DNA from 3 places in the Priestia sp. Y58 genome. Region 2 is predicted to be linked to each of the others. Evidence: riboswitches for the same ligand, from Rfam matches in the RefSeq annotation. Region 2 holds a riboswitch; each other region holds the start of a gene.

Region 1 (3,146 bases), on a different contig from region 2:
ATTATGAAAAAAGCTACTTATTCTAATTTTTTGAATAGAATAAGTAGCTTTTTAATTTATAAATTAGCCGGCCCTCATGACCTCTGTACCTTTTTTAGGGTCAAATTTGCCTTCTGATTTAGACATTACAATTGCTGCTAGTGTGTTTCCTACTAAGTTAACAACCGTACGTGCCATATCCATGATTCTGTCTACTCCGGCGATGAAGGCTAATCCTTCTGCGGGAACACCGATTGTGCCAAGAGTAGCTAGTAATACAACAAATGATGTTCCTGGCACTGCAGCCATTCCTTTAGATGTAACCATCAATACAAGAATGAGCGTCAGCTGTTGAACGATCGTTAAATCAATACCATACACTTGCGCTAAGAATAACGCTGCAATCGCTTGATAAAGAACGGAACCATCTAGGTTAAATGTATAACCAATTGGTACAACGAACGATACGATAGCTTTTGGACAGCCCATCTTTTCAAGTTTTTCCATAATACGCGGAAGAACTGTCTCAGAACTAGATGTACTGTATGCTAACAACAGTTCATCTTTCATATAGCGGAATAAGTGGAAAATGTTAATTCCTGCCCATTTCGCAATTCCTCCTAATACAACAAGTAGGAAGAAAATTAGCGCTAAGTAAACTAAGATAACAAGCTTTCCTAATGAAAGGAGTGACTCTAAGCCGAATTTTGAAACTGTTACACCAATTAAAGCAAATACACCAATTGGAGCCACTTTCATTACAAGGTTTACCACGTGAAACATTGCGTGAGAAACGCCGTCGAAGAATTGTACAACTGGCTTTCCTCTTTCCCCAATTGCCGCTACTCCAAGTGCAAATAACACTGTAAAGAAGATAATTGCTAGCATGTCTCCTTCAACAATTGACTGGAAGAAGTTTGTCGGAACAATGTGTAAGAAAGTTTCAGCCACTGACTTTCCTTCTTGCTGTTCGGATGTTTCAACGTATTGTGAAATATCACTCTTCTGTGCTGAATGAATGTCTACACCTTGCCCAGGATGAAAAATATTAGCAATCAATACACCGATTACAATTGCAAAAGTCGTAATAATTTCAAAATAGAGAATGGTTTTAACGCCGAGCTTTCCGACCTGTTTACCGCTCCCTGCTCCTGCAACTCCAACGACTAAGCTTGAGATAACAATTGGAACAACAATCATCTTAATTAATCTTAAAAATAGGTCTCCTAGCGGCTGTAGGTATGTTACTACACGCGGATCGTTAAACCAAATTACCCCTACAAGAACACCAAGGATTAAACCGGTAAAAATCTGCGTAGCCAAACCAAAACGAATTTTTTTCATAGATGTACCTCCCCAAAGATGTATGACATTTGTATATACTTTTCTGAAAAAACAAAAAAAGACTATTCTTAAGAAAGAACAGCCTTTTACTTACGCTATTTTGGGCTCTTTCTCTCAATAAAGCAAACGGGGTTAACTGTCGGATTCGGAATTGAGAGTTTCCTACCTTTTGTAAGGATTCACCCCAAGGCAGCTTTACTGCCGATAATGATTCCCCCGCTCTATACGATTAAGCTTATTATTCAGTTTTTATAAAATTAAAACGATCTATACGTTGTCATACGTTTTTTACAGTCAATAAAACTAAACAGAAGTCTTACTTTTACTTAACTTTATACTGCACAAATATTAATTTACTATTTTTCGACACGTTTTGTCAATACCCATGTTTGTAAAACGCTTTCAAAAGGCGATAATATATATTTATGCAAAAAAGCTATTGCAACATTGCAATAGCTTTTTCTTGCTCTTTGAGTCTCTATTAGAAGTTTAAGGGACTAAAGAACACGCGTGTTTATTTTATAAAAATACAAAATATAGAATAGCTGCTAAAACAATTCGATATAGTGCAAATGGTACTAATTTGATACGATTAATTAATTTCAGGAAAAAGCGAATAGATACCAGCGCAAAAATAAAGGCGCTGATAAAACCAGCAATAAAAAACGGTAGTGCATCTGATGTGAAATACTGCCAGTTTTTAACCAATGAAAGTCCACTTGCTCCTGCCATGATTGGCACTGCCATAATAAATGTAAAATCTGCGGCTGCCTTATGGCTCATTCCAAGAAGAACCCCTCCTGAAATCGTTGAGCCTGAACGAGAAAAACCTGGCCAAAGAGCAATACATTGAAACAGTCCTATACCCAATGCTTGTCCATAAGACATTTGGTCCACCGTCTCTACACGCGGACGTTTAGGTCCAAACAAATCTGCTAGAATCATTAATACAGCTCCGACTACTAAGCCAATTAGCACCGTATTTAAAGAAAACAAATGTTCATCAATGTAATCATCAAACAAAAGTCCTAACACTCCTGCGGGTAACAGACCAACAATTACCTGCATTAAATTCAAGCGATTTGTCGGTCCAATTGGAGCAGCTGGTTTTTTTCCTAATCCTAATAAATTAATAAAACGATCTTTAAAAATAACAACTACTGCTAAGATCGACCCTAGCTGAATAACAATTTTAAATGTATTAGCTACTGGAGATGAAAATAATTCTTTTGAATTTAACCACAGGTCATCCACAATAATCATATGCCCAGTTGACGAAACAGGAGCAAACTCTGTTAAACCTTCTACAATCCCTAAAATGATTGCTACAATAATTTCCCACATAAAGCTATGTACCTTGCCTTTCTTTCAAATTAATAAGCTTATCGCTTCGTTTTACATGCTCAACTATTTTCCTATTTTGACACTTGCTTTTTTATCATAATTGTTAAAACTATGAAATACAATGTGTATTTGCAAAAAGATAAGAATCTTTAATAATTTGTAATAAAAACCTTACATGCTATAACCAAAAAACAAGATATCAGCTTTTATTTGTTTTAAAAAGCAGTCACTATGTTCGGTATAAATTCCGGGCCCTTAGCTAAAAATGAATCATCTAGACTATTTTTCTTTGGTGTGAAAAAATGACTAAATCATTATGTTTTTTCCATCCTCTTTACTGTCATCTATCATTTTAATCAACTAGTGCTTGCTTATACGACATATCCCCTAAGTAATTTGAAACTTTTTTCTCTCTTTTCTCGTATATAGTAGTATCTTTTTTAGGAGGCTTTTTACTATGAATGGAAATGTACGTACAA
Region 2 (3,146 bases):
TTCCGGATGTTCTAGCGGCAACTGATTATGTGATTACACGCGGCGGATCCAATGCCATTTTTGAGTTTTTAGCTCTTCATAAACCGATGATGATTATTCCTTTATCAAAAGCACAAAGTCGCGGAGATCAAATTTTAAATGCACAATCCTTTAAGAAAAAAGGCTACTGTATGGTTGTAGAAGAAGAACAGTTAACAAAAGAGCTGTTTTTGCGTGAAGTAAATGAGCTTCAGCAGCAGGCAAGTACGATGAAGCGTACAATGCGTGAAGCAACAAAAACGGATGCCATTTCAATTCTTGTAAATGAAATTGAGAAAATGAGCTAAAAAAAGCGTTCTTATCGAGGAGATAAGAACGCTTTTTTTTCTTTGAATCTATTATTTTAAAATAATGAATAAACAGCAAAAAATAAAGCTTTTAAAATTTCAAAAAATGTTGTTGACAGTAAAATTTAACAGGAGTAAGATTACTCTCATGAAACGTTCCACAGTGAAACGCTGAGTCTTTCCTGAAAGAGAGGGAAAGAGCGGAGGACCCAATTATTAGGGGTGAATCTCATAATTGAGTAGGGTTACTTTCTTGACCCGAACCCGTCAGCTAACTTCGTAAGCGTTAAGAGAGAGGATGGTGTAATGGTGGTCGTTTTCTATAACAGCGGATAGCGCGTTCCTTTCAAAATATAGGTGAAAGGAGCGTCAAGATGCATATATCTAAGCAAATGATTCAAATGATTGAATATCGGGCAATATGCGATCAGCAATCTTTTGATCTAGCAAACCGCTATTTGTCTACGTTAGCTAATCAAAGTATTAAACGCAGCAGTAAAAAACATAATTAAGCCTAAAAATTAAATAACAAATATACGCTTAATCAATTATGAGCGGGGGACCCAATATTTTGTACGTATGTACTAGGGGTGAATCTCTTAACTGAGTAGGGTTACTTCCATAACCCGAATCCGACAGCTAACTCCGTAAGCGTTTTGGGAGTAAAAAAATTCGTGTCGATCACGGCTTATTTGTCGTGCATTAAACCGCGGAAGAGGACTCTCTTCTGCGGTTTTTTTAATGAAAAAAATAGGAGAGCAGGTTATGTCTGCACCGTAAAGAGGATATAGTAGGGCTTTTAAAACGAGATCAACAATACGTGAGGAATAAACAATCAAAAATAACCTTTCGCAGCTAGCTCACTTGGGCGTGATGCTTTACGCACAGAAACAGTCACTACACTTAATCATTGGTGGTAAGAAACAGTTAGGAGGGAGCAACTTGGATATGATCATGCTTGGAACGCTTGCCATATTAACAGCTGCTATGTACGGAATTATTTGCTGGTCGTCTCATGTAGTAGACGAAAGAGAGGAGAAGTGAACATGTCGTTCATTTTGTTAGGTATTTCAGTTCTCGTTTTAATTTATTTAGTATATGTACTGTTAAATCCAGAACAATTTTAATAAGCGGAGGAATAAAACGTGGGGATTTTTCTACTATCAGTTGCGCTGCTGCTTGTTTTTGTAGCGCTTATTGCAAAGCCCGTAGGTATTTATATAGCGAATGTGTTTTCAAACGATAAAAACACTAGCTTGATAGGGAAGATAGAATCGGTGATGTTTAAAGCGGCAGGAATTAAAGGGCATAATCAGACGTGGAAGCAATATGCACTTGCTCTCGTTTTGGCGAATACGTTTATGATTTTTGTGGTGTATCTTATCTTCCGGTTTCAAGGGGTACTGCCGCTTAACCCAAGCCACATTAAAGGAATGGATCCGGCCCTTGCTTTTAACACGGCCATTAGTTTTATGACAAATACGAACTTGCAGCACTACAGCGGTGAATCAGGTTTGTCTTATTTCTCGCAGATGGCCGCCGTTGTATTTATGATGTTTGCTGCACCAGCAACGGCACTTGCAGTAGCAATCGCTTTTATTCGTGGGTTGGCAGGGCAGGAAATGGGAAACTTTTTTGTTGATTTTGTGAAATCAATTACGCGTGTTTTACTTCCTATCGCTTTTATAACAGGCATTTTATTTGCGTTTTTAGGTGTTCCTCAAACGTTAAGCGGAACGGTGACTGCCCATACATTAGAAGGGGCAACACAGCAAATAGCAAGGGGACCAGTTGCTTCTTTTCTTTCAATCAAAGAGCTAGGCAACAACGGAGGAGGGTTTTTTGGTGTCAATTCAGCCCATCCGTTTGAAAATCCTAACGCGTTGAGCAATGTATTACAAATTGTCCTTATGCTTTTATTGCCAACCGCACTTCCTTTTACGTACGGAAAAATGATCGGACAGCGTAAACAAGGTCGCATCTTGTTTGTAGCGATGAGTATGCTGTTTATCGTTATCTTAAGCACAGCGTTTGTAACAGAGTGGGGCGGTAACCCTAGACTTGATGCTTTTCATCTAAATGAAGCGAGCGGTTATATGGAAGGAAAAGAAGTCCGGTTTGGTGTCGGTATGTCAACTCTGTACGCCATCGTGACGACAGCAAGTGAAACAGGCGCGGTTAACGCGATGCACGATACCCTTACGCCTCTTACCGGGTTATTGACACTTGGAAATATGATGTTAAATACCGTATTTGGCGGTGTTGGAGCAGGATTTATGAATGTCATGATGTACGTCATCATCGCCGTATTTTTATCAGGTTTAATGGTTGGAAGAACCCCGGAATACGTAGGTAAAAAAATTGAAGGAAAAGAAATGAAGCTAATCGCCGTGACGCTTATTCTGCAGCCGCTGTTAATTTTAGGAGGAACAGCCGTAGCGCTCACTACTCATTTAGGAATAGAAGGTATATCAAACCCAGGCTTTCACGGCTTAAGTCAGGCACTGTATGAATTTACATCGTCAGCAGCAAACAATGGATCTGGTTTTGAAGGACTCGGTGACGCAACGCCGTTTTGGAACATTTCTACGGGAATTGTTATGTATATTGGACGTTACTTCGGACTAATTACGATGCTGGCGGTATCAAGCTCACTAGCATCTAAGCAGCTTGTTCCTGAAACACCGGGGACATTTAAAACGGATACGTCTTTATTTAGCGGCATTTTAATTGGAACTACCGTTATTGTAGGGGCACTTACGTTTTTCCCAGTGCTTGTACTTGGGCCGGTTGCTGAGTATTTGACACTGTAATTAAGAA
Region 3 (3,146 bases), on a different contig from region 2:
AAGCCCTAGCATATAGCTAGAGCTTTTGCGCTTATTAAGCCGATTGCGTTACAGATTTATCCATACGCTTTGCTTCTGACTCAGCCACAATAACGGCACACGCAGCGTCTCCCGTAATATTTACAGATGTACGAAGCATATCAAGCAAGCGATCAATTCCGATAATCAATCCGATACCTGCTACAGGCAGGCCAACCGAACTCAGTACCATTGCTAGCATAATGAGACCAACTCCCGGCACACCTGCTGTACCAATACTAGCAAGCACCGCTGTCAATACAACCGTCACAAGAGCCCCCAGCGATAGGTCAACGCCGTATACTTGTGCAATAAAAATAGTCGCTACACCTTGCATAATTGCCGTTCCATCCATGTTAATGGTAGCACCTAACGGCTGAACAAAACTGCTGATGGACTCCGGGACACGAAGATTTTTCTGTGCCACATTCATTGAAATCGGAAGCGTTGCATTACTGCTTGATGTACTGAAGCCAACTGTCATCGCAGGAGCAAAACCTTTAAAAAATTCAATTGGGTTGCGTCTGGCCATAAGAGCGACAGTTCCACCATACGTTACGATTGAATGGATGAACAGCGCGAGCACGACTACAATCATGTATAGACCCATCGCTTTAATTGCCTCCCAGCCTTGACTTCCAACCGCTGTTGCAAGAAGACCAAATGTTCCGTAAGGAGCAAACTTCATCACTAGATTTACAAGGTACATCATTAATTCATTGCCTTGCTCTAGTAAATTGTAAAGCCCTTTTGTTTTACTTCCAAGCATCGTAATACCAAAGCCGATAAAGATAGAGAAAACGATAAGTTGAAGCATATTCCCTTCAGCCATCGCTTGAATTGGATTGACTGGAATCATATTTAAGAATGTCTCTCCAACCGGCGGTGCTTTTTCGGCTTCAAAAGAAGCGTTTTTTGTATCAAAAGATCCAAACGTACCCGGTTTAATTGCATAAGCTAAAATTAAACCGATAATAATCGCAACGGTTGTTGTAACTAGGAAGTAGGAAACTGTTTTAGCCCCGATTCTTCCTAGTTTTTTAGGATCTCCTAAACCTGCTACACCTAAAGTGATCGAGAAAAACACAATTGGTACAACAAGCATTTTAATTAAGCTTAAGAAAATTTGGCCAAGCGGTGTAAACAAGTACTTGTCCAGCGGAGCAAAAGCACTTGGAGCAAAAGCATTAATCAACACTCCTACAACAGCACCAGCAATTAGCGCGATAATAATCTTTGTCGATAGCTTCATAGATTTACCTCCCGTAAATAAATTATATTAGAATGATTCTAACTACCATACTTATTTTACCATGCATTGAGAACGATAACACTCAAAATATACAATATATTAAAAATTTTCAGATTAATAGTTTAGGAATATTTTAGCTATACAAAAAACCATGAGAATATCATGGTTTCATAGACCTGTTATTCCCTCACTGAATGCTTACGGAGTTAGCTGTCGGATTCGGGTACGTGAGTTACTCCACTTGATTCATTCAAGATTCACCCCAAGTACATTACGCACAAATATGGGTCCCCCGTTCTCTTATAAAACAAAAGAGATTAAGCAAATAATTTTCTTTAATGTTTTTGCATGATAATAATTGTTACTTTAATTAAAATTCATTTTATATGATCCTGTCAAGTTTTTATTCAAAAATAATGCAGGATTTTATCATAAAAAGTTGAGAATTGTTGTATTTTAAAATATTCACATCATATTCTAATAAAACACAAACACTTATTTAACAAGACTTACAATCTAATAGATAAAAAATTAACTCAAAAAATAGTTTGTGAAGTGAACTTTCTTCTCATTAAATCCCATTCATAAATTTGCATAATTATTCTAACGTACGCGTACTTTGCTGCTTCCATAAATATTTTATTCATCAAAAAAACAACTCTTTCCAACTGTTGATTTTATCCTTATTGTACTGCTTGATATAAACTCCCTAAAATTTCACTGACTTTATTGATAGAAAGAAATGGACATTATCAATTCGCCTTATTCTATTTAATTCTGCTCACGATAGACGTACGGATTCCGTAATACTTTTTAAAAAAAGAGCGGGTAATTATCATATAAAACTATCGGAGTTTGAGCGGTACAAGTTCTTTGCTTTTTACTTATTCGCTCTCATTATTTAACACATATAAAAAAAGAGGCCGTGACGGCCTCTTTTTCTTATACAGTGACAGGTTCAGAACTTGCTTTGCGATTCTTTAATTTTTCAACAATGTCACGCGCTACCCACACACCGCACGCACTTGCCTGCGCGAGTCCTCGCGTAATACCAGCTCCGTCTCCTCCCACGTATAAACCGGAGATTTCTGTTTCAAACTTATCGTTTAGCTTTGGACGAGCTGAATAAAATTTCGCTTCCACACCGTAAAACAGCGTATGTTCAGAAGCTAAACCAGGCGTTACATGATCCAGTGCTTCTGTCATTTCAATTAAGCTTTTCATCGTATTGTAAGGAAGCACTAAGCCCAAGTCACCAGGGACAGCTTCTTTTAACGTTGGTTCTAAAAAGCCTTCTTTAATTCGAGTCGCTGTTGAACGACGGCCCTTTAAAATATCCCCATACTTTTGAACAACTAAGCCCCCGTTTGACAGCATATTAGCTAACCTTGATACTTCGTGCGCATATTCGTTTGGCTGATCAAATGGATCCGAAAATTTATGAGAAACAAGCAGCGCAAAGTTCGTATTTTGACTTCCAAGCTTCGGATCTTTGTATGCGTGTCCATTTGCTAACATAATACCTGAATGATTCTCTACTACCACATGTCCTGAAGGATTGCTGCAGAACGTTCTGACTCTTGTACCTACAGACGTATTGTAAATGAATTTCCCTTCGTACAAGTGCTTGTTGATTTCTTCCATAACAACGTTGGATGTTTCTACTCGAACGCCGATGTCCACTTGGTTGTTAATCATTTTTAAACGGCGTTTTTTTAGTAAGTCGCTCATCCACTTCGAGCCGTCTCGACCTGGTGAAACAACCACTTTATCAGCCGTAATTCTTTCACCGTTTTTCAATTCAATACCGCGCACGATATGCTGACCATCTTCTTTTTCTGTTATTAAATCGGCTACTTCCGTTTTATACTGCATA

What was found. A riboswitch is a leader RNA that binds a small molecule or an ion and turns the genes downstream of it on or off. The one in region 2 is predicted to bind cyclic di-AMP.
Region 1: it holds a riboswitch for cyclic di-AMP, as region 2 does, so the genes downstream of both, MMB68_RS27065 (cation:dicarboxylate symporter family transporter) here and kdpF (K(+)-transporting ATPase subunit F) in region 2, are expected to answer to the same signal.
Region 3: it holds a riboswitch for cyclic di-AMP, as region 2 does, so the genes downstream of both, MMB68_RS01440 (dicarboxylate/amino acid:cation symporter) here and kdpF (K(+)-transporting ATPase subunit F) in region 2, are expected to answer to the same signal.

Annotation. Positions count from the first base shown of each region.
Region 1 covers NZ_JAKWFL010000018.1:14,414-17,559, reverse strand. The annotation lists gene MMB68_RS27065 (cation:dicarboxylate symporter family transporter) at 64-1,323, opposite strand; cyclic di-AMP (ydaO/yuaA leader) riboswitch at 1,430-1,569, opposite strand; gene MMB68_RS27060 (undecaprenyl-diphosphate phosphatase) at 1,843-2,667, opposite strand; gene MMB68_RS27055 (hypothetical protein) at 3,125-3,146, shown strand, end outside.
Region 2 covers NZ_JAKWFL010000002.1:320,543-323,688, reverse strand. The annotation lists gene MMB68_RS07405 (undecaprenyldiphospho-muramoylpentapeptide beta-N-acetylglucosaminyltransferase) at 1-326, shown strand, start outside; cyclic di-AMP (ydaO/yuaA leader) riboswitch at 486-628, shown strand; gene MMB68_RS07400 (hypothetical protein) at 701-838, shown strand; cyclic di-AMP (ydaO/yuaA leader) riboswitch at 854-994, shown strand; gene kdpF (K(+)-transporting ATPase subunit F) at 1,373-1,453, shown strand; gene kdpA (potassium-transporting ATPase subunit KdpA) at 1,478-3,139, shown strand.
Region 3 covers NZ_JAKWFL010000001.1:254,144-257,289, forward strand. The annotation lists gene MMB68_RS01440 (dicarboxylate/amino acid:cation symporter) at 35-1,270, opposite strand; cyclic di-AMP (ydaO/yuaA leader) riboswitch at 1,450-1,604, opposite strand; gene MMB68_RS01445 (NAD(P)/FAD-dependent oxidoreductase) at 2,213-3,146, opposite strand, start outside.